One region of the Pseudomonas sp. AC169 genome, then DNA from elsewhere that is predicted to be linked to it. Evidence: riboswitches for the same ligand, from Rfam matches in the RefSeq annotation. Region 1 holds a riboswitch; each other region holds the start of a gene.
What was found. A riboswitch is a leader RNA that binds a small molecule or an ion and turns the genes downstream of it on or off. The one in region 1 is predicted to bind cobalamin.
Positions count from the first base shown of each region.

Region 2: it holds a riboswitch for cobalamin, as region 1 does, so the genes downstream of both, ACZZ0G_RS24080 (ABC transporter substrate-binding protein) here and ACZZ0G_RS24840 (CbtB domain-containing protein) in region 1, are expected to answer to the same signal.
Region 3: it holds a riboswitch for cobalamin, as region 1 does, so the genes downstream of both, cobO (cob(I)yrinic acid a,c-diamide adenosyltransferase) here and ACZZ0G_RS24840 (CbtB domain-containing protein) in region 1, are expected to answer to the same signal.
Region 4: it holds a riboswitch for cobalamin, as region 1 does, so the genes downstream of both, ACZZ0G_RS28935 (TonB-dependent receptor plug domain-containing protein) here and ACZZ0G_RS24840 (CbtB domain-containing protein) in region 1, are expected to answer to the same signal.

Region 1 covers NZ_OZ409866.1:5,557,511-5,565,376, reverse strand. Annotated here, with positions in the region: gene cobN (cobaltochelatase subunit CobN) at 129-3,977, opposite strand; gene cobW (cobalamin biosynthesis protein CobW) at 3,981-5,054, opposite strand; cobalamin riboswitch at 5,154-5,364, opposite strand; cobalamin riboswitch at 6,064-6,285, shown strand; gene ACZZ0G_RS24840 (CbtB domain-containing protein) at 6,410-6,607, shown strand; gene ACZZ0G_RS24835 (CbtA family protein) at 6,619-7,317, shown strand; gene ACZZ0G_RS24830 (cobalamin biosynthesis protein) at 7,314-7,727, shown strand; gene cobM (precorrin-4 C(11)-methyltransferase) at 7,809-7,866, shown strand, end outside.
Region 2 covers NZ_OZ409866.1:5,369,416-5,377,281, forward strand. Annotated here, with positions in the region: gene ACZZ0G_RS24065 (GNAT family N-acetyltransferase) at 128-679, shown strand; gene ACZZ0G_RS24070 (ABC transporter ATP-binding protein) at 618-1,382, opposite strand; gene ACZZ0G_RS24075 (FecCD family ABC transporter permease) at 1,379-2,383, opposite strand; gene ACZZ0G_RS24080 (ABC transporter substrate-binding protein) at 2,392-3,405, opposite strand; cobalamin riboswitch at 3,552-3,746, opposite strand; gene ACZZ0G_RS24085 (Ppx/GppA phosphatase family protein) at 3,789-4,724, opposite strand; gene ACZZ0G_RS24090 (ParD-like family protein) at 5,124-5,351, shown strand; gene map (type I methionyl aminopeptidase) at 5,348-6,139, shown strand; gene ACZZ0G_RS24100 (ABC transporter ATP-binding protein) at 6,457-7,611, opposite strand; gene ACZZ0G_RS24105 (ABC transporter permease) at 7,628-7,866, opposite strand, start outside.
Region 3 covers NZ_OZ409866.1:4,617,119-4,624,984, forward strand. Annotated here, with positions in the region: gene ACZZ0G_RS20735 (C40 family peptidase) at 1-122, shown strand, start outside; gene ACZZ0G_RS20740 (PQQ-dependent sugar dehydrogenase) at 256-1,569, opposite strand; gene ACZZ0G_RS20745 (hypothetical protein) at 1,634-2,218, opposite strand; cobalamin riboswitch at 2,383-2,612, shown strand; gene cobO (cob(I)yrinic acid a,c-diamide adenosyltransferase) at 2,694-3,305, shown strand; gene ACZZ0G_RS20755 (cobyrinate a,c-diamide synthase) at 3,302-4,651, shown strand; gene bluB (5,6-dimethylbenzimidazole synthase) at 4,699-5,349, shown strand; gene cbiB (adenosylcobinamide-phosphate synthase CbiB) at 5,346-6,254, shown strand; gene cobD (threonine-phosphate decarboxylase CobD) at 6,247-7,239, shown strand; gene ACZZ0G_RS20775 (cobyric acid synthase) at 7,236-7,866, shown strand, end outside.
Region 4 covers NZ_OZ409866.1:6,492,847-6,500,712, forward strand. Annotated here, with positions in the region: gene ACZZ0G_RS28890 (acyltransferase family protein) at 1-132, shown strand, start outside; gene ACZZ0G_RS28895 (hypothetical protein) at 310-582, shown strand; gene ACZZ0G_RS28900 (hypothetical protein) at 822-1,244, opposite strand; gene ACZZ0G_RS28905 (hypothetical protein) at 1,318-1,620, opposite strand; gene ACZZ0G_RS28910 (thiol-disulfide oxidoreductase DCC family protein) at 1,787-2,254, shown strand; gene ACZZ0G_RS28915 (DUF2269 family protein) at 2,238-2,729, opposite strand; gene ACZZ0G_RS28920 (saccharopine dehydrogenase family protein) at 2,731-3,858, opposite strand; gene ACZZ0G_RS28925 (NADH:flavin oxidoreductase/NADH oxidase family protein) at 3,932-5,158, opposite strand; gene ACZZ0G_RS28930 (MerR family transcriptional regulator) at 5,235-5,657, opposite strand; cobalamin riboswitch at 5,903-6,108, shown strand; gene ACZZ0G_RS28935 (TonB-dependent receptor plug domain-containing protein) at 6,201-7,866, shown strand, end outside.

The DNA of each region.
Region 1 (7,866 bases):
ACTGACCGAGTTGTTCTTGCAAGTTGCGCCGACCTGAATTATCGAGTTGAACTCAGGCCCCATAGCCAACACAAATCGGCGCCCTCTCCCTCCGGGAGAGGGCTGGGGTGAGGGTAGCCTTTAACCGGCTACACATCTTCTTCTATGTCCAACAACAGATTCTCCAACGCCTCTTTATAAGCCCCCGGCTCCTGCCACATCCCGCGCTGTTGCGCTTCCAGCATGCGCTCGGTCATATCCCGCAGCGCATGCGGATTGTGCTCACGAACAAACTCCCGGGTCGCCGGATCGAGCAGATAAGCATCGGCAAGCAACGCGTATTGATGATCATCGATCAACTGCGTCGTGGCATCGAACGCGAACAAATTGTCCACCGTCGCGGCCATTTCGAAGGCGCCTTTATAGCCGTGACGCTTAACCCCGTCGATCCATTTCGGATTGGCCGCGCGCGAGCGAATCACCCGGTTCAGCTCTTCTTTCAAGGTGCGAATCTTCGGCAGATCCGGTTGGCTGTGATCGCCGTGATAACTGGCCGCCGCCTCGCCGCGCAGGGTTTCCACGGCAGCAAGCATGCCGCCCTGGAACTGGTAATAGTCGTTGGAATCAAGCAAGTCGTGCTCACGGTTGTCCTGATTCTGCAGCACCGCTTGCACCTGACTCAGGCGCTGGACGAACTGCTCGCGCGCCGCGGTGCCTTCGTCGGATCCGCCATACGCGTAAGCGCCCCAGTTCAGATACACCTCGGCCAGATCGTCGCGGCTTTGCCACAAACGGCCATCGATCGCGACCTGCACGCCTGCGCCATAGGCACCGGGTTTGGCGCCGAAGATCCGCCAACCGGCCTGACGCCGTGCGGTGTCCTCATCGACGCCCGACTGCAACAGTGCCTCGCGCTCGGCACGCACTTTGGCGGCCAACGGATTGAGATCGTCCGGTTCGTCCAGCGCTGCCACTGCCTGCACTGCCGCATCGAACAGGCGAATCAGATTGGCGAACGCATCGCGGAAAAATCCGGAAACCCGCAACGTGACATCGACGCGCGGGCGGTCGAGCAGGCTCAGCGGCAGAATCTCGAAATCGTCGACACGCTGACTGCCAGTGGCCCACACCGGGCGGACGCCCATCAATGCCATCGCTTGGGCAATGTCGTCGCCACCGGTGCGCATGGTTGCCGTGCCCCAGACCGATAAACCGAGTTGGCGCAGGTGATCGCCGTGGTCCTGGAGATGGCGTTCGAGAATCAACGCTGCTGACTGGAAACCGATGCGCCACGCGGTGGTGGTCGGCAGGTTGCGCACGTCCACGGAATAGAAATTGCGGCCGGTCGGTAACACGTCGAGGCGACCACGGCTGGGCGCGCCGCTCGGGCCGGCGGGGACGAAACGGCCGCTGAGGGCGTCGAGCAGGCCGCGCATTTCGGCAGGGCCGCAAGCATCGAGGCGTGGGGCGACGACTTCGCGCAGGTGGTCAATGATTGCACTGACTTCAGCCCACGCCGGCCCCTGTGGGAGCGAGCCTGCTCGCGAAAGCGGTGGGTCAGGTAAATCTTTAGCGACTGACACGACGCTTTCGCGAGCAGGCTCGCTCCCATAGGGAATTTGTAGGGATGCGCAGATCAGTTCAGTGGCAAACAGTTCGAGGCGTTCGCGGGTGTCGCCAGCGGTGCGCCAGCTTTCCTCGCTTTGCGATTGCAGCTCTGCCGGGCACGGGCCTGTCCATGGCTCGGCCAACGCGCAATCGAGTGGATCGAACCCCAGCTCGAACCCTTTGGCCAGCGCGCGCAGCAGGCTCGATTGCGCGCCCTTCCCGTCTCCGCGTGGAATGCGCAGTAGCGCCAGCAACGTATCAATGCGCAAACGTCCGGTCGGTGACTCGCCGAAAATATGCAAGCCATCGCGAATCTGCGATTCCTTCAGATCACACAAATAGGTATCGAGACGCGGCAGCCAGATCGCCGCATCAGCGTCGCTGTCCATCCCGGCATCGAGTTGCAGTTCACGGTCGATCTGCGTCTCGCGGACCAATTGCAGAATGTCGCGCTGCAACTCGCGGGCACGGCGCGGATCGAGCAACTGCGCTTCGTAATACTCGTCAGCCAGCAATTCCAGATTGCGCAACGGCCCGTAGGTTTCGGCGCGGGTCAGCGGCGGCATCAGGTGATCGATGATCACCGCTTGCGTGCGTCGTTTGGCCTGGGCGCCCTCACCCGGGTCGTTGACGATGAACGGATAGATGTTCGGCAGCGGCCCTAGCAGCACATCCGGCCAGCAGTTTTCCGAAAGGCCCACACCTTTGCCCGGCAGCCATTCAAGGTTGCCGTGTTTGCCAACGTGAATCACGCCGTGGGCGCCGTAGGTGTTGCGCAACCAGAAATAGAACGCCAGACAGCCGTGCGGCGGCACCAGATCCGGGTCGTGATAGACCGCACTCGGGTCTACCTGATAACCACGCGCCGGTTGAATGCCGACAAAGGTCAGGCCGAAGCGAATGCCGGCGATCATCATGCGCCCGTCGCGGCACATTGGATCGTTTTGCGGCGCGCCCCAGCGTTCAACCACAGCGCTGCGATTAGCTTCGGGCAGCGCGTTGAACATCGTCAGGTAAGCGTCCATCGCCAGGCTTTGCTGGCACGGACGCAGATCAATCGTGTCGAGATCGTTGCTGACGCCACCGAGCAACTGCTGGATCAGCTCGGTGCCACTATTTGGCAGTTCAGCGGTGAGCGGATAGCCCTCAGCCTGCAACGCGCGAAGAATATTCAGCGCCGCCGCTGGCGTGTCGAGGCCGACACCGTTGCCGATGCGTCCGTCGCGGGTCGGGTAGTTGGCGAGGATCAGCGCAATGCGTTTTTCGCCATTCGGTACTCGCGCCAGATCGATCCAGCGCCGCGCCAGTTCAGCGACAAAATCCATGCGCTCGGGTTGCGCGCGGTAGCAGACCACATCGGACTGACTGCGCTCACTGCGCCAGGCCAGATCCTTGAAACTGATCGGCCGACTGATGATGCGCCCGTCGAGTTCCGGCAAAGCAATGTGCATCGCCAGATCGCGCGGGCCAAGGCCCTGCTCGCTGTCGCGCCAGCCGGGTTCGTTGTCCTGCGCGCAGATCGCCTGAATCACCGGAATATTGCGGCGAAACGGCCGCAGATGCGGCGCTTCGGGGCTGGACTGAGCGAATCCGGTGGTGTTGAGAATCACCCCCGCCTCGACTTCATCCAGCCAATCCTCGACCACCGTCAGGCAGCCGGGCTCTTTCAAACTGGCCACCGCGATCGGCAACGGATTAAGCCCCGCCGCCTGCAAGCGCTGGCAGAAAACATCGATAAAAGCAGTGTTAGCCGCCTGCAGATGCGAGCGGTAAAACAGCACCGCCGCAACCGGGTTTTCCGGCAGCCATTCGGCTTGCCAGTCACTCAGTGCCGCAGTGGTTTTGTTCGGATGGTAAATCGCCGTGCGCGGCAGGGTTTGCGGTTCTTCCCAGGCGTAATCGCGGGCGAGCCAACGATCAGCCAGGCAGCGGAAAAAATCCAGCGCATTACCCAGGCCGCCCTGCCGCAAGAACTGCCAGAGGCGGTCGCGATCTTCGGCGTTGACGGTGCTCAAGTCGCTGAGCTCCGGATCCGGCCGGTCATCGCCCGGTACCAGAATCACCTGCACACCGCGCTCGGACAGCTCGACCAGCCGCTCGACGCCATAGCGCCAGTAGGCAATGCCGCCATGCAGCGAAATCAGGATCACCTTGGCATGACGCAGCACTTCATCGACGTACAGATCGACCGAGGCGTGATTCTGCACTTGCATCGGATTGGCCAGGCGTAGGCTCGGATAATCCTCGGGCAACTGCTGCGCGGCTTCAGCGAGCAGCGCCAGGCTAGAGTCGCCGCTGCACAGGATCACCAGCTCGGCAGGGGTTTGGCCAAGGTCGGCAATGTTGTCATCCGAGACGAATCCGCCGGGCTGAGTCCTGAGCAGGTGCATGGTTTAAACGCTGAGCGCGGCGCGCAGTTGCGCTTCGAGTTGCGCCGCGTCGAGTTCCTGACCGATCAACACCAGACGCGTCACGCGCGCCTCATCGGCGCCCCACTGACGGTCGAAATGCTTGTCGAAACGCGTGCCGACGCCTTGGATCAACAGGCGCATCGGCTTGTTCGGGATGGCAGCGAAACCTTTGACACGGAGGATGCCGTGCTGAACCACCAGTTGCGTCAGCGCGTCGAGCAGCAAGCTTTCGTCAGCTTGCGGCAGTTCGATGGAGATCGAATCGAAAGCGTCGTGATCGTGGTCATCGTGATCGTCATCGCCTTCACCATGGTGGTGATCATGATGGCTGTGACGGCTGTCGATGTGTTCTTCGGAACCGACGCCGAGGCCGATCAACACGTCCAGCGGAAGACGACCGTTGCTGGCTTCGATGATTTTGACGGCGGGCGGCAGCTCTTCGGCGACTTCTGCGCGAACGCGAGCGAGGTCTTCCGGGCTGGTCTGGTCGGCCTTGTTGAGGATGACGAGGTCGGCGCTGGCCAGTTGGTCGGCAAACAATTCGTGCAGCGGCGATTCGTGGTCGAGGTTCGGGTCGAGTTTGCGCTGCGCGTCGACTTGATCCGGGGATGCGGCGAAGGTGCCGGCGGCCACGGCCGGGCTGTCGACCACGGTGATCACCGCGTCAACGGTGCAGGCGCTGCGGATTTCCGGCCACTGGAAGGCTTGCACCAGTGGTTTTGGCAGGGCCAGACCCGAGGTTTCGATGAGGATGTGGTCGAGGTCGCCGCGACGGGCAACCAGTTCGCGCATCACCGGGAAGAACTCTTCCTGAACGGTGCAGCACAGGCAGCCGTTGGCCAGTTCGTAAACGCGGCCGGTGGCTTCTTCTTCGGTACAACCGATGGTGCATTGTTTGAGGATTTCACCGTCGATGCCCAACTCGCCAAACTCGTTGACGATCACCGCAATGCGGCGGCCCTGAGCGTTGTCGAGCATGTGTCGCAGCAGCGTGGTCTTGCCCGAGCCGAGGAAGCCGGTGACGATGGTGACGGGAAGTTTGGCCAGTGTTTTCATCGGTATGCCCTTTGGCAAGCGGCGGGCATACGGGACGAGAACCGGCATCGCGCGTGCGCGCCGGAAGCGTTCGCCACCGGATCACCCCGCCCGGTTGTAGTGAGAATCTGTGACGAGGCAGGTCTCCTGGCTGACGGTGTTCAGGCGTGGGCCTGGCGTTTGCTGCGCCTTCCCGCTGGCTCATCGTTTGAGCTGGCAGTGGCGTGGCAGCGAACATCACCGTTCACAGTTGCGGGGGCAGCCGCGGCATTGACCGCGTTCCCTTCTTAGCTTCGGCAACGGCCGAAGAACCTCGAAAGCGCAAGGCTACGCATCGTCTAAGGGTGGGTCAATGGGCGTTGAGCTTTGGTTTTGGGGGCATATCCGTTGCTGCGGGTGCTGCCGCTGGCGGTTTCGCTCTTACAGCGAGTCCCTTTTTCAAACGCCAAAAAGGAACCAAAAGGCTTTGCCCCGGCGTACGGCACTTCGCTGAGGCTCAGTGTTCCCTCGCTACGGTGTCCATCCGAAGGGGCAAAAAATCAAAAGCCAAAGCAAGATCAAAGGCCAGATCAAAAGCCCCTCATCCTAGCCCTCTCCCGGAGGGAGAGGGGACTGACCGCGTGGAATGGAAGAGATACGCCGAATTGGGATACCGAGTCGAACTCAGATTCTGAAAGGCCCACCATCGGCTCCCTCTCCCTCGGGAGAGGGCTGGGGTGAGGGGCTGCAACAACGCAAATCAAAAGCCGAACACCCGCGCTCTTCACCACTCAATAGGCCGAGTGTCAGCTCGCCTGCTCTTGATCTTGATCCACAGGCGACATCGGAAGGCTGAGTGGAGGGATCGATCCCGCAGCGAAGGAACCCCGAGCCCCAGCGATCGGGCCGAACGTCAGGGCGAAGACCTTTGGGTTACTTTTTTTGGGGGCGTTTGCCAAAAGTGACCCGCCGCAAGGGCGGACCGTAACCAGCAACACCCGCAGCAACGGATCCACCCACAAAATTGACTAAAATCCCCAACCCATGCTCTCCTACACACCTTGTTACGGGTGCCCTTCACAGGGTGAAACGGGAAACCGGTGAATCATGTGCTTTACTCAAGCCCATGTCAGTCCGGTGCTGCCCCCGCAACGGTAAGCGAGCGAAGCGTCAAAACCACTGTGCCCGTGCGGCATGGGAAGGTGACGCTTGCAGGTCGGCCTGACGCCAACCCCTCGTGAGCCCGGAGACCGGCCCGCAACACACAGCCCGCATTTGTGCGGTGCTGAACATAACAAACCCGCGGTGGGCGGGCGCTGTTCGAACCTCTGCGAGCCCGACCCGCAGGGGTTTTCATGCGCTCTATATCACCCGCTGACACTCCAGAGGGAAGCGCCATGTCGATCATCAGCAGCACCGGCAGCAACACGGACAAAATTTCCAGCACCACCACCCTGAGCCAACGCCTGAGCGCCGCGATCTTCGCGTCGATTCTCGGCGCCAGCCTGGTCTACTTCGCCGGTTTCTCGCACATCGAAGCGGTACACAACGCCGCCCACGATACCCGCCACAGCGCCGCGTTCCCGTGCCACTGAGACCTGCCGACATGATCAAGCGTATTGCGCAAACCGCAGGTTTCACCGGCCTGCTGGCCGCCCTGCTCCTCACCCTGCTGCAAAGCTTCTGGGTTTCGCCGCTGATTCTGCAAGCGGAAACCTTTGAGAAGTCCGAGCCGGTGGCGGTTCACGAACACGCCGCCGGCGCCGCTGCACACACCCACGATGCCGAAGCCTGGGAACCGGAAGACGGCTGGCAGCGTGTCGTCTCGACCACGGGCGGCAATCTGGTCGTAGCCGTCGGTTTCGCCCTGATGCTCGCAGGCCTCTACACCCTGCGTGCGCCGACCAAAACCTCGCAAGGTCTGCTCTGGGGTCTGGCCGGTTATGCGACATTCGTACTGGCACCGACGATGGGCCTGCCACCTGAATTGCCGGGCACTGCCGCCGCTGATCTGGCCTCACGACAAATCTGGTGGATTGGCACTGCCGCGTCGACCGCTGTCGGTCTGTCGCTGATCGCGTTCAGCCGTCACTGGTTGATGAAGATCCTCGGTGTGGCCATCCTCGCTGTGCCCCACGTGATCGGCGCACCGCAGCCGGAAGTGCATTCGATGCTCGCCCCCGAGGCATTGGAAGCTCAGTTCAAAATTGCTTCGCAGTTAACCAACGTAGCGTTCTGGCTGGCCTTGGGCCTGATCAGCGCCTGGTTGTTCCGCCGCAAAAGCGATGGTCAATACCACGCATGACCAATGACCGCGCAGCGCCGACCTTCGTGGTCGGCCTGGGCTGCCAGCGCGGTTGCCCGGCCACCACGTTGCGTGCGCTACTCGATCAGGCGCTACAGGCACATCGCATCGACCTTGAAGCGGTCAAGGCCTTGGCCAGTATCGACTTGAAGCGCGACGAGCCGGGCCTGCAGGAACTTGCTGCACAACTGGCCTTGCCCTTGCTGTACTTCAGCAGTGAAGAATTGGCCAGTTACCAGCAACGGCTCAGTCACCATTCGCAGATCGCCTACGAACGCACCGGTTGCTACGGCGTCGCCGAAAGTGCCGCTCTGGCCCTCGCCGAACAGCTGATTCAGGCCCCGGCAAAATTGCTGATTTCCCGGCAAAAATACGCTCAGGCCACGTTGGCATTGGCCGGCGCCGCGTAAAGTCCCGATAATCCCCGCTATTGATCATGAGCGTTGCTCATCTGCAACGCGGTAATGCCCTCTTTTACTCAGGATTCAACGATGACCGTCTACTTCATCGGCGCCGGCCCCGGCGACCCGGAATTGATCACCGTCAAAG
Region 2 (7,866 bases), 190 kb from region 1:
CATCATTGTTGGATGCGCGAGCAGGCTCGCTCCCACAGGGTTTTGTGCAAGTCATAAGATTCTGGATGGCTTCGCGGGACCTGTTGTTGCTACTGTGCCCAGCCGCAGTTCAGGTGTTTGCCGCTACATGAGTGATCAACCCGTTATCCAGGCCGTGTCCGACGCAGATATTCCTGAAGTTCTGAATTTTGTTCTTAAGGCCCGTGCCGAGCTTTTCCCCAAGCTCAGCGCGACCGGCATGCCCGACGATCTGGCGCGTTTTGCCGAGGTGTATCTGCGTGGGGCAGGGCGCTTTCTGATCGCTCGCCACGAAGGGCAAATCGTCGCGTCCATCGGCTATCTCCCTTACGACCGGCGCTTCCCGCACTTGCCCTATCCGGACCTTGAAGTGGTGGAAATCGTCCGTCTGTTTGTCCTGCCATCGCAGCGCCGCTCCGGCCTGGCCGGCGCACTGTATCGATCACTCAAAGATCTGGCGCTCGCCAATGAAGTAGAACTGATCTACCTGCACACCCATCCGTTTTTACCGGGCGCCATCGCGTTCTGGCAGCGGCAGGGTTTCGAGATTATTGACGTCGACGCTGACCCGATATGGCAGACCACTCACATGCACAGCGTCATGAGTGGAATCGAAGAATCTGCGCCCCATCGAACGGGTCCGTCAGATAGTGCGCCCTGACCCCGAACGTCTCCTGTAACCGCTGCGGTGTCAGCACCTCCAGCGGCTTGCCCAACGCCACCAGCCGCCCGTGCTCCAGCACCGCCAGACGATCGCATTTCAACGCCTGATTAAGATCATGCAGCGCGATCAGCGTGGTTACCGGCAGCGCCTGCACCACATTGAGAATGGTCAGTTGATGCTGAATATCGAGGTGGTTGGCCGGCTCGTCCAGCAACAGAATCTGCGGTCGCTGCGCCAAGGCGCGAGCGATATGAACCCGCTGTCGTTCGCCACCGGACAGACTGCGCCAGAGTCGGGTGCGCAGGTGCATCGCGTCAACGTCGGTCAGCGCCTGCTGAACAATCGCGTCGTCCGCCGCCGACCACGGCTGCAGCGCCGACAGCCAGGGCGTGCGCCCCAACGCAACGGCGTCGAACACGCGAATGCCGTCGTCGGTGTCGGCCTGTTGTTCGACCACCGCAAGCTTTTGCGCAATGCTGCGCCGGGCCATTTTGCCCAAGCGCTGGCCTTCGAGCAGGACCTCGCCAGCGCTCGGTTCGCGCAACCCGGCCAGCAGTTTGAGCAGCGTGGATTTCCCCGAGCCATTCGGCCCGACGATCCCCAGCGTTTCGCCGCGCTGCACCTCAAGGCTGACACCGTTAAGCAACTCGGCGCCGCGCACCTTGAACGTCAGGCCAGAACAACTCAACACACTGTTCATCGTGCGGACCTGCGGCCAACCAGAATCAAGGCAAATACCGGCGCGCCAACCAGCGCGGTAATCACCCCGACCGGAATCACCTGACCCTTGATCAAGGTTCGCGACAACACATCAGCGGCAATCAAAAACACCGCACCGCCCAAGGCACTGGCCGGCAGCAACCGCGCGTGACCGGTGCCAAGCAACAGCCGCGCGGCGTGGGGGATCACCAGACCGACAAAACCGATCGAGCCGACAATCGACACCATTACTGCCGTCACCAGCGCCGCGCAGCCAATCAGCAGAATCTGTACGCGTCGCACCGGAATACCGAGGGATGCCGCCGAATCCGCGCCAAAGGTAAACGCATCCAGCGCCCGCCGATGCCACAAGCACACGACCAACCCCAACAACGCCACCGGCACCGCGAGCCACACCGATGGCCAGCGCACGCCACCGAGATTGCCCAGCAGCCAGAACATGATCCCGCGTGCCTGCTCGGAGCTGGCCGAGCGGGTGATCAGAAACGCCGTCAGCGCGTTGAACAACTGCGAGCCGGCGATCCCCGCGAGAATGATTTGCCCGGTGCCGCTCGCCGAGCCGCTGACCCGCGCCAACAGAATCACCAGCACAAATGCGGTCACTGCCCCGGCAAAGGCTCCGACTGATAACGAGATCATTCCGGCGCCAACCCCGAGCAGCGCCACCATCACCGCTCCGGTCGAGGCGCCGGCAGAAATCCCCAGCAGATACGGATCGGCCAACGGATTTCGCAGCAGCGACTGCAAGATCACCCCGCACGTCGCCAGACCGGCGCCGCATGCGGCCGCGACCAGTGCGCGGGTCAAGCGGTAGTTCCAGACGATGCCTTCGTCGATCGGGTCGAGCGCGTACCCGGCGCCCCACAATTTGTTCGCCAGCACTTGCACGACCACGCCCGGCTCAATCGAGGTTTCGCCGATGGCCACGCCAGCGACCACTGCAATCAACAGCATCGCCAAGGCCAGCAACGTACGGAGCAGGCTGGCACTCATTGCGACAGGTCATAGCCGTTGATGGCCGTGGCCAATTGCTCGATACCCTCGAACATGCGCAGGCTGGCCTGCATGGCCATGGCGTCGAGAATGATGATGCGGTTATGTTTCACCGCGTCCATGTTGCGCGTTACCGGATCGCTGCGCAGGAAGGCGAGTTTCTTTTCATAGTCGTCAGCAGGGAAGCGGCGACGATCCATGCGCGCGATGACGAGAAAGGTTGGATTGGCCTTGGCGATGGTTTCCCAGCCGACCGTTGGCCACTCCTCATCGGATTCCACCACGTTGCGCACGCCGAGGGTGCTGAGCATGAAATCGGGAATGCCTTTGTGCCCGGCCACGAACGGCTCGATGTCCATTTGTGCGCTGGAGAACCAGACCAGCGCGCTGGCGTCCTTGAGTTGTTTGCCGTGGGCGGTGGCAATCGATTTGGCGAGGCTGGCCTTGAGCTCGTCATTGAGCTGCTGGCCACGCTCCTGCACATCAAAGATCTGCGCCAGTTGGCTCACGCTTTTGTAAATCGTCTCGATGCGAAACGGCGCCAGTCGCGTGCCATCGGCGCCGACAAGGTTGTCCTTGGCTTCGCAATCGGAGGGCAGCAGGTACGTCGGAATCTTCAGTTCATGAAACTGCTCGCGGGTGCCCACCGCACCTTGTGGGCCGACCATCCATTCCAGCTCCACGGCGACCAGTTCCGGACGCTTGCCGATCACCGATTCAAAGCTCGGTTCGTTATCGGCCAGACGCTCGATCTGGTCGTTCTGCGCCTTGTATTTGGCCAGCACGTTGTTGAACCACAGTGAGGTGCCGACGACTTTGTCGCTCAGACCCATGGCGTAGAGCATTTCCGTGCCGGCCTGGCCGATGGTCACGGTGCGCGCAGGCGCGTGCTGAAAGGTCAGGTGGCTGCCACAGTTTTCGATGGTCAGCGGGTATTGAGTGGGTGCCGCATGGGCCAGCGTGCAAAGACTCAGACCGGTGATGAGGGTGGCAACGCGAGGCAGCAGCATGGGGCAGTCTCCAATGGATCCGTACGGGGAGCGGGGAGGGTACGGATTGGAAACACACCGTCGAACGCGATCATGGAAACCTGCGCAAGGCCGGCATTTAATCAAAAGACGCGCGGCACGATGTCCTTCCCGGACACCCCGCCGGTTAGTCAGTCACTGTGCCGGCAGGTCTCCTGACTGATGCGTCATCGCCTGGCTCCGGCCTTCCCGGGAGTCATCCCAGTGGCAGTCGTGGAGCAGGCTCGGCACCTACAGTTGCGGGGGCAGTTCCGATTGATGCTGTGCAAGCATTTCGGATTCCCTATTAATCCCGTGTGGAAACCGGCGGCGGCATGGTAGTCGATCGCGCCGCTGAAGGGGAGACGAATCTGTCGTGGCGAGGATTAGTGTTGGCTCATCAAACTGTGCAACACGCCTAAACGCAGGCCTGGTTCCGACGGCAGCATTTGCGCAATGCCGAACACTTTGAATGCCGCGAGCATCAACACCAGACCGCCGGGCAGAATGCTCTGGCGGTGTGGTTGCAGGCCGGCCAGTTTCAGTTGCTGGACGTTGTTCACCTTCAGCAGAAGCAACGACAGGCGTAGTAGCCCGCCGTAGGTGATGCCGTCCTGATCGTAGTCGTTGAGGCGATTGGCCTTGAGCACTTTGGCCAGCATGCGCGCAGTGCCGGAAGAACCGATGGTTTGCTGCCAGCCCTGAGCACGGTAGCGTCGGGCAACCTTTTCAAACTGCAGTATGGCAAAGCGCTCGGCTTCCTGCAGCGCGCCGGCGGACACATCGCCGCCGCGAAAGAAGCGCGTGCTCAAGGTGCCGCTGCCGATGGCGATACTCTCGGTCAGCAACGGTTGTGAACCCTGGCCGAGAATCAGCTCAGTGGAACCGCCACCGATGTCGACCACCAGGCGCAGGTCTGCGGCGCTCGGCAAGGCGTGGGTCACGCCGGCGTAGACCAGTCGCGCCTCTTCATGGCCGCAAATCACGTCGATGGGAAAGCCCAGATGCCGTTCGGCACTGGCCAGAAACAGCTGCGCGTTATCAGCCTCGCGCACTGCGCTGGTTGCCACCGCGCGCACCCGACCCGCCTCGAAACCGCGCAGTTTTTTGCCGAACCGCGCCAATGCCTGCCAACCGCGATCCAGTGCCAACGCATCCAGCGCACCACCGTCAAAGCCTTCGGCAAGCCGCACCGGCTCACGCAGGGTTTTCACCTCCTGAATCTGCAAGCCCTTTCGACTGCGCACCGACTGGCCGATCATCAGCCGGAAGGCATTCGAACCCAGGTCGATGGCGGCAAACAGCGAGGCGTCTTGTTTCATGGGAATCCTTGCACAGCATCCGCCCGAAGGCTCAAGACGGTTTGCGAGGATTCTGCCGTGATCTTGATGACATCCTGATGACGGGGCAGGGGCGGTTCAATGAATGTGAGGCTGTCATGACACTGTCATTATTCGGCGCCTATGCTGAGGCCAATACATCGCGTGTTCTTAAAGTTTTTGCTGCCATTTTTGGCAGCTTTTTTTTGCCTGCGATTTAGTAGCTGATCGTTCCCACGCTCCGCGTGGTAATGCCTCTAGGGACGCTCCGCGTCCAGCGACGCGGAGCGTCACGGGCTGCATTTCCACGCGGAGCGTGGGAACGATCAGCGTGTGTGTTTGCAATTTTGGTGGAGTCTTGGCTAATATACGATCCATATACACATCGTATCGGATTCATATATGGGCATCGTAAAGATTTCAGAGGACATGCACGAGAACCTGCGTATCTCCAGCAACGCCCTCAGCCGCTCGATCAACGCGCAGGCCGAGCACTGGATGCGCATCGGCATGCTCGCCGAACTGCACCCCAACCTCGACCACAGCGCCATTTGCCGCTTGCTGATCCGCGCCGAACAGAACGGCGGGCTGGATCTGCAACAACTGACTCAGGAAGCCGTCAGCGCATGAGAAACCAGATCAAGATCAACACCCCGGCCGAGATCGCCCAATCGCGCGCTGCCGGCAAACTCGCCGCTGAAGTGCTGGCGATGCTGGTGCCGCACGTCAAGGCTGGCGTCACTACGGATCAGCTCGATCAACTGTGTAATGACTACATCGTCAACGTGCAGAAAGCCGTGCCGGCCAACGTCGGCTATCACGGTTTTCCGAAAACCGTCTGCGCGTCCGTCAACGACGTGGTCTGCCACGGGATTCCCTCAGGCACGCCGTTGAAGGATGGCGACATCGTCAACCTCGACATCGCGGTGATCAAGGATGGCTGGTTCGGTGATACCAGCCGCATGTACGTGGTCGGTGAGGCGACGCCTGAGGCGCAGCACCTGATCAAGACCACCTATGACGCCATGTGCGCGGGTATTCGTGTGGTGAAACCGGGCGCGACGTTGGGCGACATCGGCCACGCGATCCAGACGCTGGCGGAGAAAGAAGGTTTCAGCGTAGTGCGCGAGTACTGCGGGCACGGGATCGGCAAGGTCTATCACGATGAGCCGCAGATTCTGCATTACGGCTTCCCGAATCAGGGCATGAAGCTCAAGGCCGGGATGATTTTTACCGTGGAGCCGATGCTTAATGCCGGTAAGCGTCATGTGAAGAACATGCCGGATGGCTGGACGGTGCTGACCAAAGATGGCTCGTTGTCGGCGCAATGGGAGCATATGGTGGCGGTGACGGAGACCGGGTTTGAAATCCTTACGGCGTGGCCGGACGAAATCGATGGCTACCGGCCGATTACTTGATACCGCGTCGTCTGTTTCCCTCACCCTAGCCCTCTCCCAGAGGGAGAGGGGACTGACCGTGGTGTTCTTTTGAGGTACGCCGACTTCGGATACCGAGTCGAACTCAAGTTTTGAACGGCACGGAGATTGGCTCCCTCACCCTAGCCCTCTCCCGGAGGGAGAGGGGACTGACCGAGTTGTCCTGACGAGTTACGCCGACTTGGGATACCGAGTCGAACTGGGGTTTTGAACAGCATGAAGATCGGCTCCCTTTCCCCCTCGCCCCCACTGGGGGAGAGGGCTGGGGTGAGGGGGTAAATCTCACAGACAAAACCCTATCAGTGAGAACCAGCAGCCTTGTTCAGATCGCTTTCAGTCCATTCGGTATACACGCAAGCATCAGCCGTAGCCCAGCGCACCTGCACCGGATCCCCGGCCTTGAGCGGCATGCCGGCGGCGGACAACGCTTTCACCGTCATCGAAGTCCCGCCCGAAGTGACCACGCTGCAAGTCTGGCTCTCACCCAGAAACAGCACTTCCACAACCTTCGCTGAAACCTCATTCCACCCCGACGGCAACGGTTCGCTGATCGCTTGCGCCACGCTCAACGCCAGTGCCTTTTCCGGCCGCACCATCAGCAATACATCCTGATCCGTATGCAACCCGGCCGTCAGTCGAATCGACAGCGACTGTCCTTCAAACGAAGCCGCCGCATTGCCCTGCGCCTTGAGCTTGAGGAAGTTCGAATTGCCCAGAAACGACGCCACAAACGCATTCGGCGGATTCTGATAAAGGTCATAACCACTGCCCAAACCCACAATCTTGCCGTGACTGAAAATCGCGATGCGCTGCGACAAACGCATGGCTTCTTCCTGGTCGTGAGTCACGTAAACAATGGTGATGCCCAGTCGGCGATGCAGTTGGCGCAGTTCATCCTGCAAGTCTTCGCGGAGCTTTTTATCCAGCGCACCGAGCGGTTCGTCCATCAGCAGAATGCGCGGCTCGTAGACCAAGGCGCGGGCGATGGCGACACGTTGTTGCTGACCGCCAGACAGTTGCGAAGGGCGGCGATGGGCGAATTGCTCAAGCTGCACCAGCTTCAGCATCGCATCGACACGCTTCTCACGTTCGGCCGCCGCCAGTTTGCGAATCGCCAAGGGAAAGGCGATGTTGTCGCGCACCGACAGATGCGGGAACAGCGAATAGCGCTGGAACACCATGCCGATGTCACGCTTGTGCGGCGGCACATTCACCAGCGATTCACCGTTGACGAGGATCTCGCCGCTGCTCGGCGTTTCAAACCCGGCGAGCATCGACAGCGTGGTGCTTTTGCCCGAGCCGCTGGAACCAAGGAACGTGAGGAATTCACCGTCCTTGATGTCCAGCGAGATGTTGTCGACGGCGGCAAAGTCGCCGTAGTGTTTGTTCAGGTTGCGCAGGCTGACCAGGGGTTTGTCATTCTGCTGGGAAGCGTCTTTGATCACGGCACTCATGTCGTACTCCTGGCGCTCAAGCGCTGATTTCGTTGCGCCGGCGCAGTGCGGCGGCGATGACCATGACCAAAACAGACAAGCCGATCAGCAGCGTCGAAGCGACGGCGATCACTGGCGTCAGGTCCTGGCGCAAGGTGGTCCACATTTTTACGGGAAGGGTTTGCAGGGTCGGGCTGGCCATCATCACGCTGAGCACCACTTCGTCCCACGAAACGAGGAAGGCGAAGAGGGCGCCGGCGACCATGCCCGGACGGA
Region 3 (7,866 bases), 940 kb from region 1:
TACATGCGCCGGCCACGGGTGGTACGGTGAAGCTCGACAGCCTGTCGAAAGCGTATTGGCAGAAGGCGTATCTGAGTGCCAAGCGGGTGTTGCAGCCGGAGCATCTGGCGCATAACCCGTAGAAAAAATCGCAGCCATTCTAATGTGGGAGCGAGCCTGCTCGCGAAAGCGGTGTATCAGCCAATTCAATGGGGGCTGACACTCCGCATTCGCGAGCAGGCTCGCTCCCACAGTTGTTTCAGGTCACATTCAACATCACTTCGTGGCCGAGACCCGCCACACCTTGTTGCCAACATCATCCGCCACCAGCAAGCCACCTTGCTGATCGATCACCACGCCCACTGGCCGACCTAGCGCATTCTCATCCTTGTCGAGGAAACCGGTCAGCACATCCACCGGTGTGCCGCTCGGCTTGCCAGCGGTAAACGGCACGAAAATCACTTTATAGCCACTGTGCGGTTTGCGGTTCCATGAACCATGCTGGCCGATGAACGCGCCTTCCTTGAACTGCGCCGGCAGGGTGTTGCCCTCGGCGAAGCTCAGGCCCAATGACGCGGTGTGCGGCCCGACGGCGTAATCCGGAGCGATGGCTTTAGCCACCAGATCAGGATTTTGCGGGGAGACGCGGACATCGACATGCTGGCCGTAATAGCTGAACGGCCAGCCATAGAAACCACCGTCCTTCACGGAAGTGATGTAGTCCGGCACCAGATCACTGCCGATCTCGTCGCGCTCATTCACTGCCGTCCACAGCGCGCCGCTGGTGGGTTCCCAGGCCAGGCCATTGGGGTTGCGGATGCCCGAGGCGAAGATGCGGTGATTACCGGTCGCCCGATCGACTTCCCAGATCGCTGCGCGGCCTTCTTCTTTATCCAGACCATTTTCGCCAACGTTGCTGTTCGAGCCGACCGTCACGTACAGCTTGCTGCCGTCCTTGCTGGCGATGACGTTTTTGGTCCAGTGATGATTCAGCGTCCCACCGGGCAGATCGACAACCTTGATCGGCTGCGACTTGATCTCGGTCGCGCCGGGCTCGTAGTTGAAGCGCAGCAGTCGATCGGTATCGGCGACGTACAGGTCATTGCCGACCAGGGTCATGCCGAATGGCGAGTTGAGGTTCTGCAGAAACACCGTACGCGTCTCGGCCACGCCATCGTGATCGGCGTCACGCAGCAAAGTGATGCGATTCGGGCTCGGTACGCCAGCGCCAGCCTTGCCCATGACTTTCTTCATCACCCAGCCACGAATGCCGCTGCTGTCATCCGGCTTTGGCGGGGCATTGGTTTCCGCCACCAGTACGTCGCCGTTGGGCAGCACATAGAGCCAGCGCGGATGGTCGAGGCCTTCGGCGAATGCTGCGACTTGGGTGCCGGCGGCCGCTGTCGGTTTACTGCCCTCGGGCCAGCCGATCGCCGGGGCGATGTTCACTGTCGGGATCAGGGTCTTGTTCGGTTCGGGCAGTTTCGGTGACGGGCCGGTGCCGTCGGAGACTTGCAGGCTGGAGGTTTCACCGCAGGCGGCGAGTCCTCCGGCGAAGGCGATGACAAAAACGAGTTGGGGCTTGCGCATTGCTGATCTTCCCTATGAATGCATTCTTAATCATAGAGGAGGGCGCAAGCCCGATGGTTCAACCTCAGCCGCGGGCTTCCTTGAACAGCACGGCAATGCCTGGGTGATAGTTGCCGGCTTCGCTGCGCAATTTGCGGTAGGCGTAGGGGAAATACCAGGCGACGGCGCAGGTGTGTTCCTTCTGCAGGTCGTCGACCATGTCCTGCAGCTCTTCGGGGCTGGCGCTGTGCTGGGCTTTTTGCGGTGCGACGAACAGGCAGCCGAGCTTGAGATCGCTGGCATAGCTGATGCGCTTGGCGTCGCTGGTGATGTCGAGCAGGGCTTGGGTCAGATTTAGATTCGTGACTCGTGGCCAGCGTTGCGTGGCCTGAATAAAGGCGCGATCTTCGGCGCTGGCGAGAAACAGATCGGCGCGGGCATTGCGCTCGCCTTCTTCATTCTGTTTGCGCGTGGCAGTGTCGTTCAAAGTCACCAGCTCGGCCATCCAGGCCGCCGCCGAGAGCAATCCGAGATTGGCTTTCTCGTCATGCCAGTAAGGGGTATCGCTGTCGCCGCGCACGGCGTTGTAGCGGTCGATACAGTCAAACCAGCGTTCAAGCACCGGGCGCAGGAATTCCAGGCGCGGGTTGCTGATGATCATGCCTTGCATCGTCATCATCCTTTATTGTTGTGGTGGGCTTTTCGGGAAAAAGCATGGCTCTTTGATATCATTTGTATCAGTGTGGCACAAGATTGGCGCCGGATAATTGATCGACGGCAGTTATTCGCCCGCTGGCCGCCTCTTTAATTGACGCTCCACCCCCAACCCTCTAACCTTCGCGGCTTGTTTCAGGTGCTCTGTGACCGGTGTCGACAGAGTGAAACAGGGAAGCCGGTGAGGGTTGTCTTCAAGCGAAGAACCACCACGATCCCGGCGCTGCCCCCGCAACGGTAAATGAGTGAAAACTGCGCCTTGAGCCACTGCCTCGAAAGAAGCGGGAAGGCGCGCAGTCAGGCCAACGCCGCTCATGAGCCCGGAGACCGGCCTGATCCATCCAGCGGCATCACGGTGGGCGATGCCAGGCTTTTTGCCGTCTATTCTTGTGCCTGCCCGCCGTTATCCAGCCTCAACGGAGAGCTCCCCCATGACTGATTCCCCCGAGCGCGACGAACGCCATCTGGCGCGTATGCAGCGCAAAAAAGCCGTGATCGACGAACGCATCGCCAACTCGCCTGACGAGTGCGGCCTGGTGCTGGTGCTGACCGGCAACGGCAAAGGCAAAAGCAGCTCGGCGTTCGGCATGCTCGCCCGCGCCATGGGCCACGGCATGCAGTGCGGCGTGGTGCAGTTCATCAAGGGGCGTAACAGCACCGGCGAAGAATTGTTTTTCCGCCGCTTCCCCGAACAGGTTCGCTTCCATGTGATGGGCGAGGGCTTCACTTGGGAAACCCAGGATCGTAAGCGCGACATCGCCGCCGCCGAAGCCGCGTGGGCAGTCTCGCGGGAACTACTGCGCGACCCGTCGATCGGTCTGGTGGTGCTCGATGAACTGAACATCGCCCTTAAACACGGCTACCTCGATCTCGATCAGGTGCTCAGCGATCTGCAGGCGCGTCCGCCGATGCAGCACGTAATCGTCACCGGTCGCGCGGCCAAGCCGGAAATGATCGAGATGGGCGACACGGTCACCGAAATGGGCATGCTCAAACACGCCTTCCAGGCCGGCATCAAAGCGCAGAAAGGCGTCGAACTTTGAATCAACCACGTCACTGCCCGGCGGTACTCATCGCCGCGCCGGCCTCCGGTCAGGGCAAGACCACCGTCACCGCCGCACTGGCCCGTTTGCATCGCAATCAGGGGCGTAAAGTACGCGTGTTCAAATGCGGCCCGGACTTTCTCGATCCGATGATCCTCGAGCGCGCCAGCGGTGCACCGGTGTATCAACTGGACATGTGGATGGTCGGCGAGCAGGAAAGTCGTCGTCTGTTGTGGGAAGCCGCCGCCGAGGCGGATCTGATTCTGATCGAAGGCGTGATGGGCCTGTTTGACGGCACGCCGTCGAGCGCTGATCTGGCGCGGCATTTCGGTGTGCCAGTGCTCGGCGTGATTGATGGGACGGCCATGGCGCAGACCTTTGGTGCGTTGGCGCTGGGCTTGGCCAAATATCAGCCGGATCTGCCGTTTGCCGGCGTGCTGGCCAATCGTGTTGGCACCTTGCGCCATGCGCAGTTGCTCGAAGGCAGTCTCACTGAAGGTTTGCGTTGGTACGGCGCGTTGTCCCGCGAGACCGGTATTGAACTGCCGAGTCGCCATCTCGGTCTGGTCCAGGCCAGCGAATTGAATGATCTCGATGTGCGCCTCGACGCCGCTGCCGATGCCCTCGCCAGCAGTTGCGAGGTAGCGCTGCCACCGGCCGTGGAATTTGCCGCGCCTGACGTCATCGCTGTCGAGCCACTGCTGAAGAATGTGCGCATTGCCGTCGCCCGCGATGAAGCGTTTGCCTTCACCTATGGCGCGAGTCTCGATTTGTTGCGCGCGATGGGTGCCGAGTTGAGCTTCTTCTCGCCGATCCGCGACACGCAATTGCCTGAGGCGGACAGTCTGTATCTGCCCGGCGGGTATCCGGAATTGCATCACGTCGCGTTGTCGCAGAATACCGCGATGCTGGAGGCGATTCGTGCGCATCATGCTGCGGGCAAACCTCTGCTCGCTGAATGTGGCGGCATGTTGTATCTGCTCGATTCGTTGACTGATGTTGACGGCACTCGCGCTGAACTGGTCGGGCTGCTGAAGGGCGACGCGGTGATGCAGAAGCGTCTGGCAGCGCTGGCGTTGCAAGCCGTCGATCTGCCGGAAGGTGCGTTGCGCGGGCACACTTATCACCATTCGCTGACCACCACCGAACTGACGCCGATTGCACGTGGCTTGAGCCCGAATGGCGGGCGTGGTGCCGAGGCGGTTTATCGCGATGGGCGGATGACGGCTTCTTATGTGCACTTCTATTTTCCGTCGAATCCGACTGCGATTGCCGCATTGTTTGCGCCAGACCGTGAGGCCGGCTTCGCGAGCAAGCTCGCTCCCACAGGGGATCGCGTTTCTTGAGCAAGCACCCCGTCCAAGGTGGGAGCGAGCTTGCTCGCGAAGAGGCCATGACAGAAAACGCATTCTCTGAAACCGAGCGGGCGGCGGTCTACAAAGCCATCGCTGAACGCCGCGACATGCGCCACTTCATCGGCGGCAGCGTCGAACCGGAGCTGTTGCGCCGACTTTTGGAAGCCGCCCACCAAGCCCCAAGCGTTGGCCTGATGCAGCCCTGGCGTTTCATCCGCATCAGCGACCGAACTTTACGCGGGCAGATCCAGAACCTCGTCGAAGAAGAGCGCGTGCGCACCGCTGAAGCCCTCGGCGAGCGCAGTGACGAGTTCATGAAACTCAAGGTCGAAGGCATCAATGACTGCGCCGAAGTGCTGGTCGCCGCGTTGATGGATGATCGCGAAAAGCACATCTTCGGTCGCCGCACGCTACCAGAAATGGACATGGCCTCGCTGTCCTGCGCGATCCAGAATCTGTGGCTGGCCTCCCGTGCCGAAGGCTTGGGCATGGGCTGGGTCTCGCTGTTCGAGCCGCAGGCACTGGCGGATTTGCTGAAATTGCCCGCAGGCGCCAAGCCACTGGCCGTTTTATGCCTGGGGCCGGTCAAGGAATTCTATCCGGCGCCGATGCTGGTACTCGAAGGGTGGGCGCAGGCGCGCCCGCTCAATGAGTTGCTGTACGAAAATTACTGGGGAGTGAGTCAATGAGTGTGGCGTTGTTGAGTGTCGCCGCAGTGGCGCTGGATGCGCTGCTCGGTGAACCGAAACGCTGGCATCCGCTGGTGGCGTTCGGCAATTTCGCCGGGCGCATCGAGCAACGTTTCAACGCCGGTGGCCGTGGCTGGCGCAGCCATGGTGTCACCGCGTGGGTGATCGCGGTGCTGCCGCTGACCTTGCTCGCCACGGCATTTTCCTGGGCGCCGTACGTGGGTTGGGTCGTCGAGATTCTCGCGCTGTATTGCGCCCTCGGCATGCGCAGCCTCGGTGAACATGTCGCGCCGGTCGCCGCCGCGTTGCGTGCAGATGATCTGGGCGAGGCGCGCAAGCGTGTCGGCTATCTCGTCAGCCGTCAGACCGATGAGCTCGACAGCACCGCCGTCGCCCGTGCCGCCACCGAATCAGTGCTGGAGAACGGCAGTGATGCGGTGTTCGCGGCGTTGTTCTGGTTTGTCGTGGCCGGTGCGCCGGGCGTGGTGCTCTATCGCCTGAGCAACACGCTTGATGCGATGTGGGGCTATCGCAACGAACGCTTTGAGCGTTTCGGTTGGGCGGCGGCGAAAATCGACGACGTGCTCAACTACATTCCTGCACGTTTGGTGGCGTTGACCTACGCACTGCTCGGCAAAACCCGACTGGCGTTGAAGTGCTGGCGCTCACAGGCGCCGAAGTGGGACAGCCCCAACGCCGGTCCGGTGATGGCGGCCGGCGCTGGTGCGCTGGGCGTGGAATTGGGCGGGCCGGCAATTTACCACGGCGAACTGCATGAGCGTCCGCAGCTCGGCGAAGGCGCGCCCGCCGACGCCGATTCCATCGACCGCGGCTGGCAATTGGTCCAGCGCGGCGTATGGTTATGGCTGCTGATTCTCTGCGTGGGGGCTGAATTCTATGCTTGAGCACGGTGGCCGGCTGCGCAAGGCTGCACACGACTACGGCATCGCCGAGGCGGATTGGCTCGATCTCTCCAGCGGCCTCGCGCCGTGGCCATTCCCGATCCCGGAAATCCCGCTGCGTGCCTGGGCGCGTCTGCCGGAAACCGATGACGGTCTGGAGCAAGCCGCGTGCGATTACTACGGTGCCGCGCAAGTGCTGCCGGTGGCCGGTTCGCAGATGGCCATACAGTTGCTGCCGCGTTTGCGCCGCGCCGGCAAGGTCGGTGTGTTGTCGCCGTGTTATGCCGAGCACGCTGAAGCCTGGCGCCGCAGCGGCTACATCGTGCGTGAAGTGCTGGAGCAGGAAGTCGAATTCTTTCTCGACAGCCTCGATGTGCTGGTGGTGGTCAATCCGAACAACCCGACCGGCCTGAGCCTGACCCCGGCGCGGTTGCTCGACTGGCACGCGCGGCTCGCTCAGCGCGGTGGCTGGCTGGTGGTCGATGAGGCGTTTATGGACAACACGCCACAGTTGAGCCTGGCAGCCCATACGCATCAGGTCGGGCTGATCGTGCTGCGTTCGTTCGGCAAGTTTTTCGGTCTGGCGGGAGTGCGTCTGGGCTTTGTGCTGGCAGAACGCAAGTTGCTCCGATTGCTCGCGGAACAGGTCGGGCCGTGGGCGGTGAGCGGGCCGACGCGGGTGCTGGGGCAGGCTTGCCTGCAAGATACCGAAGGGCATACGCGACAACGGATTCGCAGCGATGAAGCGAGTGAACGACTGGCGACGCTGCTTGAACGCTACGGCTTCAAACCGCAGGGCGGCTGCGCGTTGTTTCAGTGGCTGATCACCGATCAAGCGTCAGCGTTATATGAGTTCATGGCCCGACGCGGCATTCTTCTGCGCATCTTTACCCACAACAGCAGTCTGCGTTTTGGCCTGCCCGCCGATGCGGCTGAAGAGGCACGCCTCGAACACGCCTTAATCGCTTTCACCAAGGACCACCCATGACAACCCTGATGGTGCAGGGCACCACTTCCGATGCCGGTAAAAGTACGCTGGTGACGGCGCTGTGTCGCTGGGCGACCCGACAGGGTGTTGCGGTCGTACCGTTCAAGCCGCAGAACATGGCGCTCAACAGCGCCGTGACCGCCGATGGCGGCGAGATCGGCCGTGCGCAAGCGGTGCAAGCGCAAGCTGCATTTCTTGAACCGCACACTGACATGAACCCGGTGTTGCTCAAGCCGAACAGCGACACCGGCGCGCAAGTGATCATCCATGGTCGCGCGGTGACGTCGATGAACGCCGTGGCGTATCACGACTACAAAGCCATCGCGATGAAAGCTGTGCTGGCCTCCCACGAACGACTCAGCGCTGCCTATCCGCTGGTGATGGTCGAAGGCGCGGGTTCGCCGGCCGAGATCAATTTGCGCGCTGGCGACATCGCCAACATGGGCTTCGCCGAGGCGGTGGATTGCCCGGTGCTGCTGATCGCTGATATCAATCGCGGCGGCGTTTTCGCCCATCTGGTCGGCACACTGGAGTTGTTGTCGCCGAGTGAACAGGCGCGGGTCAAAGGTTTCATCATCAACCGTTTTCGCGGTGACATCGCCTTGTTGCAACCGGGCCTCGACTGGC
Region 4 (7,866 bases), 940 kb from region 1:
CTGCTGTCGTTCTTGCTGAGTGGCGTTTCGTACTACTGCGTCGAGCGGCCGGCCTTGAGACTTCGGCATGCGCTGCGGGCGGGGGCGAAGGATCGAGTGGACGAAGTTCGCGGGGGTAAAGCAGCTATTTGACGTCGACAGGAGACAGACTACATTTGCGAAGCGTCAACGGCAGCAGAACATCTATCTGACTTCACTCGGCCCCTGCAATCCTGTTCACACATCCTGCTTTGAGCCGAACCGCCACTGATGTGGCATTAATACTGGTTTTCCCGAAATTTTCGACTTCACATTTCTTAAGGATTAAACATGACTCTGCGCAGCCGCTTTTTGGATGCAATCATCGATGGCCAACTCGGTAATGGAATTATCGTTACCCGTAAGGAGTTCATGGATTATTTTGCTCAGGACAACGCCACAACCACGGGCTGTTTTCTATCAAACTCAGAAATTGAAACTGGCACTCATAGCCCATCCTATAATCACTTCACTATGCGCGTATCTGAAGGCACTTATCGCGTTCATCCCCTTTCACTGCAGATCCGCATGGAGCAGCGTGGATTTCTGCCAGCCGTTAATTAGCCTTCACCAACGCAAACCTTCTAGATTTCCGATCTGCTGCAAAAAACTCTGGCTGGGTCGACATCGACAAGGGACAGATCACATTCCTGGATGAGACCTGTCCCTGAAGAACAGTCCGAGCTTGACCGCGCCGGATACTGCTGCCCCCCTGCGCTCATGAAGTGCTTGCTTTGTCACCAACTTTCGCGATCAACCTGCCTTGGCTTACCGTCGAAAAGTTTGTCTCCCTTAATATCAAATCAACCTTCCCAAGCATCATCGTCACTCATCTGACCACGCAAATCTGGTTGGATAACCATGAGCTGGTCAAGCGCCTCACGCAGGCTCGCGCCCTCGCAAGAATTGCCATCAGAATCAGAAAATTTCCATTCGCCGTCAGGAGTACGCGCTCCCACATAACAGTCATGCGCCTGCCAGAAGTTCAATCGCTCAACGTCTTTGAGCAATCGTTTGAGTCGGTTATCTTCGGGAAGCGTGGGAGTGCCGTGCACATACTGAAATAGGTCGGACTCATAGGCTTCTGCGAGCGCCTCCGAATTCTTTGCCGAACCAGGTTGGATTGATGTGGACGCGCTACAATTTATGAGCTGTGCAAGACGTCTTCTCGCAGCTATTGCGCCTTGGGCAGACGCAATGATCTGTTCCAACTGATTGATCTCCATTTCGAAGTTTCCTTGCATTTTATAGGGAACTAGCCATGTGTCTAAATGTGGCCGAGCTGTAAAACTGCCTAATTTAAGGCACTGTTTTCCGACGGACCTCGCATACTGATCTTTCATTTGGTTTGTACAAACCTTTGGTACTTCCATCGACCGAAGAACAGCGGACCGCATAACCAAGTTTCAAGACCTTATGAATCATTGTCTCTTCATCAACTTCCTCACCTGCCTCCAATGTATTTCCAGCAGTTCCCCCTTTTGATATGCGAAAAGCAACGACGCCGGTATCCCTACGCTTGATTTTCACCGGAAACAACTCAATGCCGTTGTTGAGAAGAAAACTGAAAGCGCGAGAGAAACGATCTTGATCCACTGACATAGACGAACTTCCTTAAAGACAGGTCAGGGAAACTGTAGTTGATCTGCGCTCTCTCGCAGAGTGCCTGAGCGTTGAGGCGTCCGATGATCGCCGAATATGGCGCATTCGCGCAAAGCGCTTCCTAAGGCTATGATCGCAACAATCCAGCCTCTCCCGAACCCAACCCATGACCACCCCGAAAACCCGCCCAACCGCCGCCCCGCTACTCAACCCCGGCGAATCCGTGGTCCTGTTCGACGGTGTCTGCAAACTCTGCAACGGCTGGGCACGTTTTCTCATCCGCCACGACCACCAACATCGCGTGCGCTTGGCCGCCGTGCAATCCCCCGAAGGACAGGCGCTTCTGGCATGGGCCGGCCTGCCCATCGATCAATTCGACACCATGGCCGTCATCCGCGACCAACACTACTGGGAACGTTCCGACGCTTTCTTCGAAGTTATCAGCCAATTACCCGCCCGCTGGCAGCCGTTGCGACTGCTGCGCATCTTCCCCCGAGTCCTGCGCGACTGGGCCTACGACCGTATCGCATTGAACCGCTATCGGCTGTTCGGCAAATACGACACCTGCCTGCTACCCACTCCAGATCACGAACAGCGATTCCTGAAAGCCACTGCAGCTACACCAGAAAGCTGAACAGCTGCACAGGTGTCATCTTCGTCACCATCATCAGCACGATGACAAACATCCCGGCGAAACCCATCACGCCCATCCAGAACCATTTCCGGTAAACCGCTTGATACTGCTCATCAAGCGCCGCGCCCACCTCGCTCGCACTCGCCGCCATCACGCACAGCCGCTTCTGCAGAATCAACACCGGCAACCACAGCGCGCCGACGCAGAAGAAGATGATCAACGAGGTCAGCACCCACTCCGTGCTCATGCTCAGCCCGGAAAGTCGCATCAACAGATACCCCGTGATGATCTGCACAAAGCCCGCCGGTGTGGTGATCCAAGTGTCGAAGCCCACGACCATGCGCGCGACGTGGGCAATCACTTGCGGGTTGCGCGTGCGGCTGGCGGCGATCAGGTAGAGGTAGGAGCCCATGCCGAAACCGAACAGGAAGATCGCGGCGATGATGTGCAAGTATTTCAGGCACAGGTAGAGCATGTCAGCGCTGCCCGTCCGAGAAGTTCACGGCCAGGCTCAGGTTGGCCGGGTCGTTGATCGCGGCCATGTATTCGGCGACGCTGATTTCGCCCACGCACGGTCGGGCGCCGGCGGATGGCACGTAGCCTGAGGCCATTTTCGTGGCCAGTGCCACGGCGGCGCAGCTGGGGATTTCCGGGCCTTTGTCGTTCAGGGCGGTGAGTTGCGCGGTCATCGACAGCGGTTTGCCGTCAACGCCCAGGCCTTGAACATCGATGTACATCGCACTTTTGCCATCGCCGAAACGCTCGAAACGCAGGCCGAGGCGATGCAGTCTTGCTGCCCACAGGGCATGGTCGCGCACCAGCCCGACCTTCAGCGCCTGAGCCAGCAGACCGTTGGCGATGCCGCCGAGTTTAAGCCCGGCGCCTGCCTTGAACTTCAGGGTCTGCGCGCCATAACGGCCGGCGAAAATATCCATGTCCGGCACATCGACATTGGCTAGCAGCCGCGTGCCCATCTGCGGCATTTTGCGCAAGGTCAGGTCCAGCCAGCCCGAGACTTCATGCACTTTGCCGTTCTTGAGTTGCTTGATCGGTTTGCCGGCGTAAGCGAGCACGCCCTCGATGGTCGACAGCCCGGGCATTTTTGCCGAGGAGGAAATGCCGTGTTCGATCGAGTCGATGCGGGAAAAGCGTTGGCGCTGCTCATCGATGATCGCCGATGACAGCGTCGGCACCGAGCTGCAACCACTGAGGATCGCCACGCCGGCCTGCTTCGCTCTCGCGTCGAGTACGTGGATACCGTTGACGAAGGTGCGGCAGTCAGCCAGATCACAATAGTTCACGCCGGCGGCGATGCAGCTTTCGGCGACCGCATAGGATTGCCCCTGAAACGGCCCGCCGGTATGCACGACCAATTGAATGTTCAACGCTCGCAACGCGTCTTTGAACTCGGCGCCCATGGCGTCGCCGCACCAGCCTTCGCAGACATTGCCCGATTGACCATTCAGTTCATCGACTTTGCGCTGCAATTTCTGCGGATCACGGCCGGAGAGTACCAGGCCGATCTCCGGCATCAACGCCAGGTGCCGACAGACGATACTGCCGAAATTTCCGTAACCACCGACCACCATCACCCTGAACGGCATGCAATTCTTCCCTAAGTCGTTCCATCACACAGGCGTGCAGGATATAGGGCCGAACGTCAGCAAGCCATTCAGATCAGTTGTTCGCCACCCATTTGCGGTACTGGCGCGTCCGCAAGGCATTGCCGATTTGCTGCATGATCAACGCGCGCAGCGGTGACACGCGCGGATCGGGCTTTCGCGCCTGACTGAGTTTGCGCAACTGGAACTTGACCACCGCCATGTTGGCCAGCGACACCATGGCCTTGTTCTTCCAGGTGATCGGTGGCAGCTCGGGGGCACTGTCCTTGCCCAGCAGCCAGTCACGCGGCAGGTTCGGATCGATGGCCAGCGCGGTGCCGATGCCGACCATGTCCATGCCACTGTTAACGACCATTTCAGCGATCGGCCGGCGGCGCACGCCACCGGTGACCATCACGGGCATCCGTGCGACTTTCTGAATGTCTTGGGCGAACTCGACGAAGTACGCCTCACGCCCCAGGGTGCGCCCGTCCCGCGCTTCGCCCTGCATCGCCGGGGCTTCGTAGCTGCCGCCGGACAATTCAACCAGATCCACCCCCAGATTGTTGAGCCATTCGACGACTTGTCGCGCGTCATCGGCGCTGAACCCACCGCGCTGAAAGTCGGCGGAATTGAGTTTCACCGCCACTGCAAACTGCGCAGAAACCAGCGCCCGTACAGCCTTGACGATGTCCAGCAACAGCCGCGCGCGGTTCTCCGGCGAGCCGCCCCACTGGTCCTTGCGCTGATTGGTCAGCGGCGACAGAAACTGACTCAACAGATAGCCATGGGCGGCGTGGATTTCCACGCCAGTGAACCCGGCCTGCTCGCCGAGTTGCGCGCTGCGGGCGAAACGCTGAACGACCTCTGCGATCACACTGGCGGTCATCGCGTGGGGCGTGGTGAAGTGTTTGGACAGGCTGCCCATGCTCAGCGGAACCGCCGACGGCGCCCAGGTTTTCTGCCCGAGATTGGCCTGCATTTGTCGACCGGGATGGTTGATCTGCAACCAGAACTGCGCACCACCGGACCGACCGACCTGCGCCCAACGCTTGAACTTGGCCAATTGCCGGTCATCCTGCAGCACCACGCCGCCCGGCCCGGTCATCGCACGGCCATCGACCATGACGTTGCCGGTGATCAGCAGACCGGCACCGCCGTCGGCCCAGGCTTGATACAGGCGCATCAGTTGTTCAGAGGGCGCCTGATCGGCGTCGGCCATGTTTTCTTCCATGGCGGCTTTGGCGATGCGGTTTTTGAGGGTTGAACCGTTGGGAAGCAACAGGCTGTCGAACACGTTCATGAGGAATCCTCGTTTGGGCGTGCAACAACCATAAGATTAAAGCCAACTTTAAGGTCAAGAGCTTTTTACGAGGCGGTTACTTGAGCTGCGCCGCCTTCTCCTCGCGCATCTGATTGATCAACAACTGCGCGTTGTCCGCACAGCCGACGTCCGCCGGTTTGCTCTCGATGCCATGGATGACGCGCAGCAGTTGCGCCTTGTTGTGCGCGAGGCGTTGCTGGAGCACTTCGATTTCCTCGACCTTGCGCTTGAGCCCGACCAGCATCCCTTCGTGCTGCCAGTCCTGCGCATTCACCGGCAGCAACTGGCGAATTTCCTCCAGGGAAAACCCCGCCGACTGTGCACCGGTGATGATCTGCAGAATCCACTCGGTTTCCGGGGCGTAATCGCGATAGCCGTTAGCCTTGCGCCCGACCGAGTTGATCAGGCCGCTCGCCTCATAGAAGCGGATGCGCGAAGCTGCCAGGCCGCTGATTTTTGCCAGTTCACCGATTTTCATGATTGACCTGAGCCGTAATTGAACTTGAAGTGAACTTTAAACCTTCACCTATCAAACGACCAAGTGCGACCTCGACCTGTTTTTAATGCAGAGCAGAGATCCTGTGGGAGCGAGCTTGCACGCGAAGAGGCCGGGTCAGTTACATCATTGTTGATTGACACTACGCCTTCGCGAGCAAGCTCGCTCCCACAGTGGTTAGAGGAGTACGCACGCATGCAAGTTGACGAACGGTCATCCGAATGTTCAGATGCCGCCCAGTTTCAGGTGTCCCATGCCGCCGTGCATGGGGTGAAACGGGAAACCGGTACGTTCTTTTCGAACAAGTCCGGTGCTGCCCCCGCAACGGTATGCGCGTGATGCTTTCGATACACCACTGTGGCCAGACGACCATGGGAAGGTGAAAGCCTCGATACGCGCGAGCCCGGAGACCGGCCTGAATTGCTGTTTGGCAAAATCCTGCGGTGGGCGGGCATGGGCCGGTATTGGCTGTGCGCGATGCCTTCTCCTGCATGCTCTTCTGCGAAGATCCTTTTCGAGAAGACAATGATTCGACCTTTCAACACTTCTGCTCCAACCCTTCTGTTCGGCTGCCTGTTCAGCCCGCTGCTGCTGGCCGATGACGCGCCACTGGAACTCAATCAACAAATCGTTTCTGCACCGTCGGTGGAGTCCACCACCGTCGCTGATATGGCGAAGTTCGGCAGCAAGGTCGAGATCGTTACCCGCGAGCAGATCGAGCGCGCCGGCCCCAGCGCCGATGTCAGCCGCGTCATGCAGATGTTCATTCCCGGTCTGTATGTAGCACCGAAAAACGGTCCCTTCGACTACGGCACTTATTCGCTGCTCGGTGGGCGCAACGACGATACGCTGATCCTGCTCGACGGCGTGCGCCTGAACAATCGTCTGTACGGCGGCCTCTATCTGGACACGCTGCCGGCCAACGCCATTGAACGCATCGAAGTGCTCAAGGGTGGCCAGAGTCTATTGTTCGGCACTCAGGCCGTTTCCGGCGTGATCAACATCGTCACCCGCAGCCCGCAGTCGCGCAAAGCCGCCGGCGAAGTGAATCTGGGCGTCGACAGCTTTGGCGGTACCACCGAGGATGCGCGGGTCGAGAATATCTTCACTAACGGGTTTGGCGACCTGGGTTTGCTGGCGTACGTCAGCCACAACGTCTCCGACGGCTATCAGCCGTATCGCAACCGCGACATGAAAAACGAGTCCGGGAAGAACCGTGCGTACGAAGTCACCACGTTCGGCGGAAAGGCGATCCAGTCCTTCGGCGACGATGCGCGGCTGGAACTGTTCTACCAATACGCCGACGCCAACCTCGATTTCGCCCGCCCGGTCGACAACCACAAAACCACCAACGATCGTGTACAGCAGATCGCCACGGCGACTTTCGAGCAGACCGTCAACGAGCGCCTGAGCTACTTCGTCAAAGGCCACATCAACGACTGGGACACGCGCTACACCCGCGTCAACAACGTCGAGGGCGGCGGCACCAAAGTCATCAACCACAATGATTACTGGGGTTTCACCGACTGGGGCGTGCAGGCCGAAGGCAAAGCCGAGTTGCCCGGCGGCCATATGCTGGTGTTCGGTACCGACAACCAATGGTTCAAGGGCCAGGACGATGTGCTGATCATCGACAACGACAAGGCCGAAGCCCACGCGTTCTACACGCAACTGCGCCCGCAGATCGACGCCCTGCCCGACTGGCACCCGAGTATCGGCTTGCGCCACGAGGCCATGAGCGGCGGTGACAGCGCCACGGTCGGCATGCTCACTTCGCTGTATGACCTCAACGATAACTGGTCGGTGCGCGGCCAATACGGCAGCGCCTACAAACTGCCGAACGCCGAGCAATTGTTCGTCAACGAACCGGGCGACGAGATCGGCAATCGCAACCTGAAGCCGGAAAAAAGCCGCAACGCGGAGCTGGGTGTCGACTACAAAGGCTTCCTGCTCGACCGCGAATTCAGCGCCAGCGTGACCCTGTTCAAACGCAAGATCGACGACCTGATCACCCTCGATGACATCCAGTGGGTCAACGGTGAAGGCCAGGTGCGTATGCGCGGTTTCGAGGCTGACGCCAAACTGGCGCTCAACGATCAATGGAGCCTGCAAGCGGACATGACCCGCAATCTCACCGAATCGCGCACGGGGGCGACCATCAACGACATCCCGAGCTTCTTCGCCCGTTCGC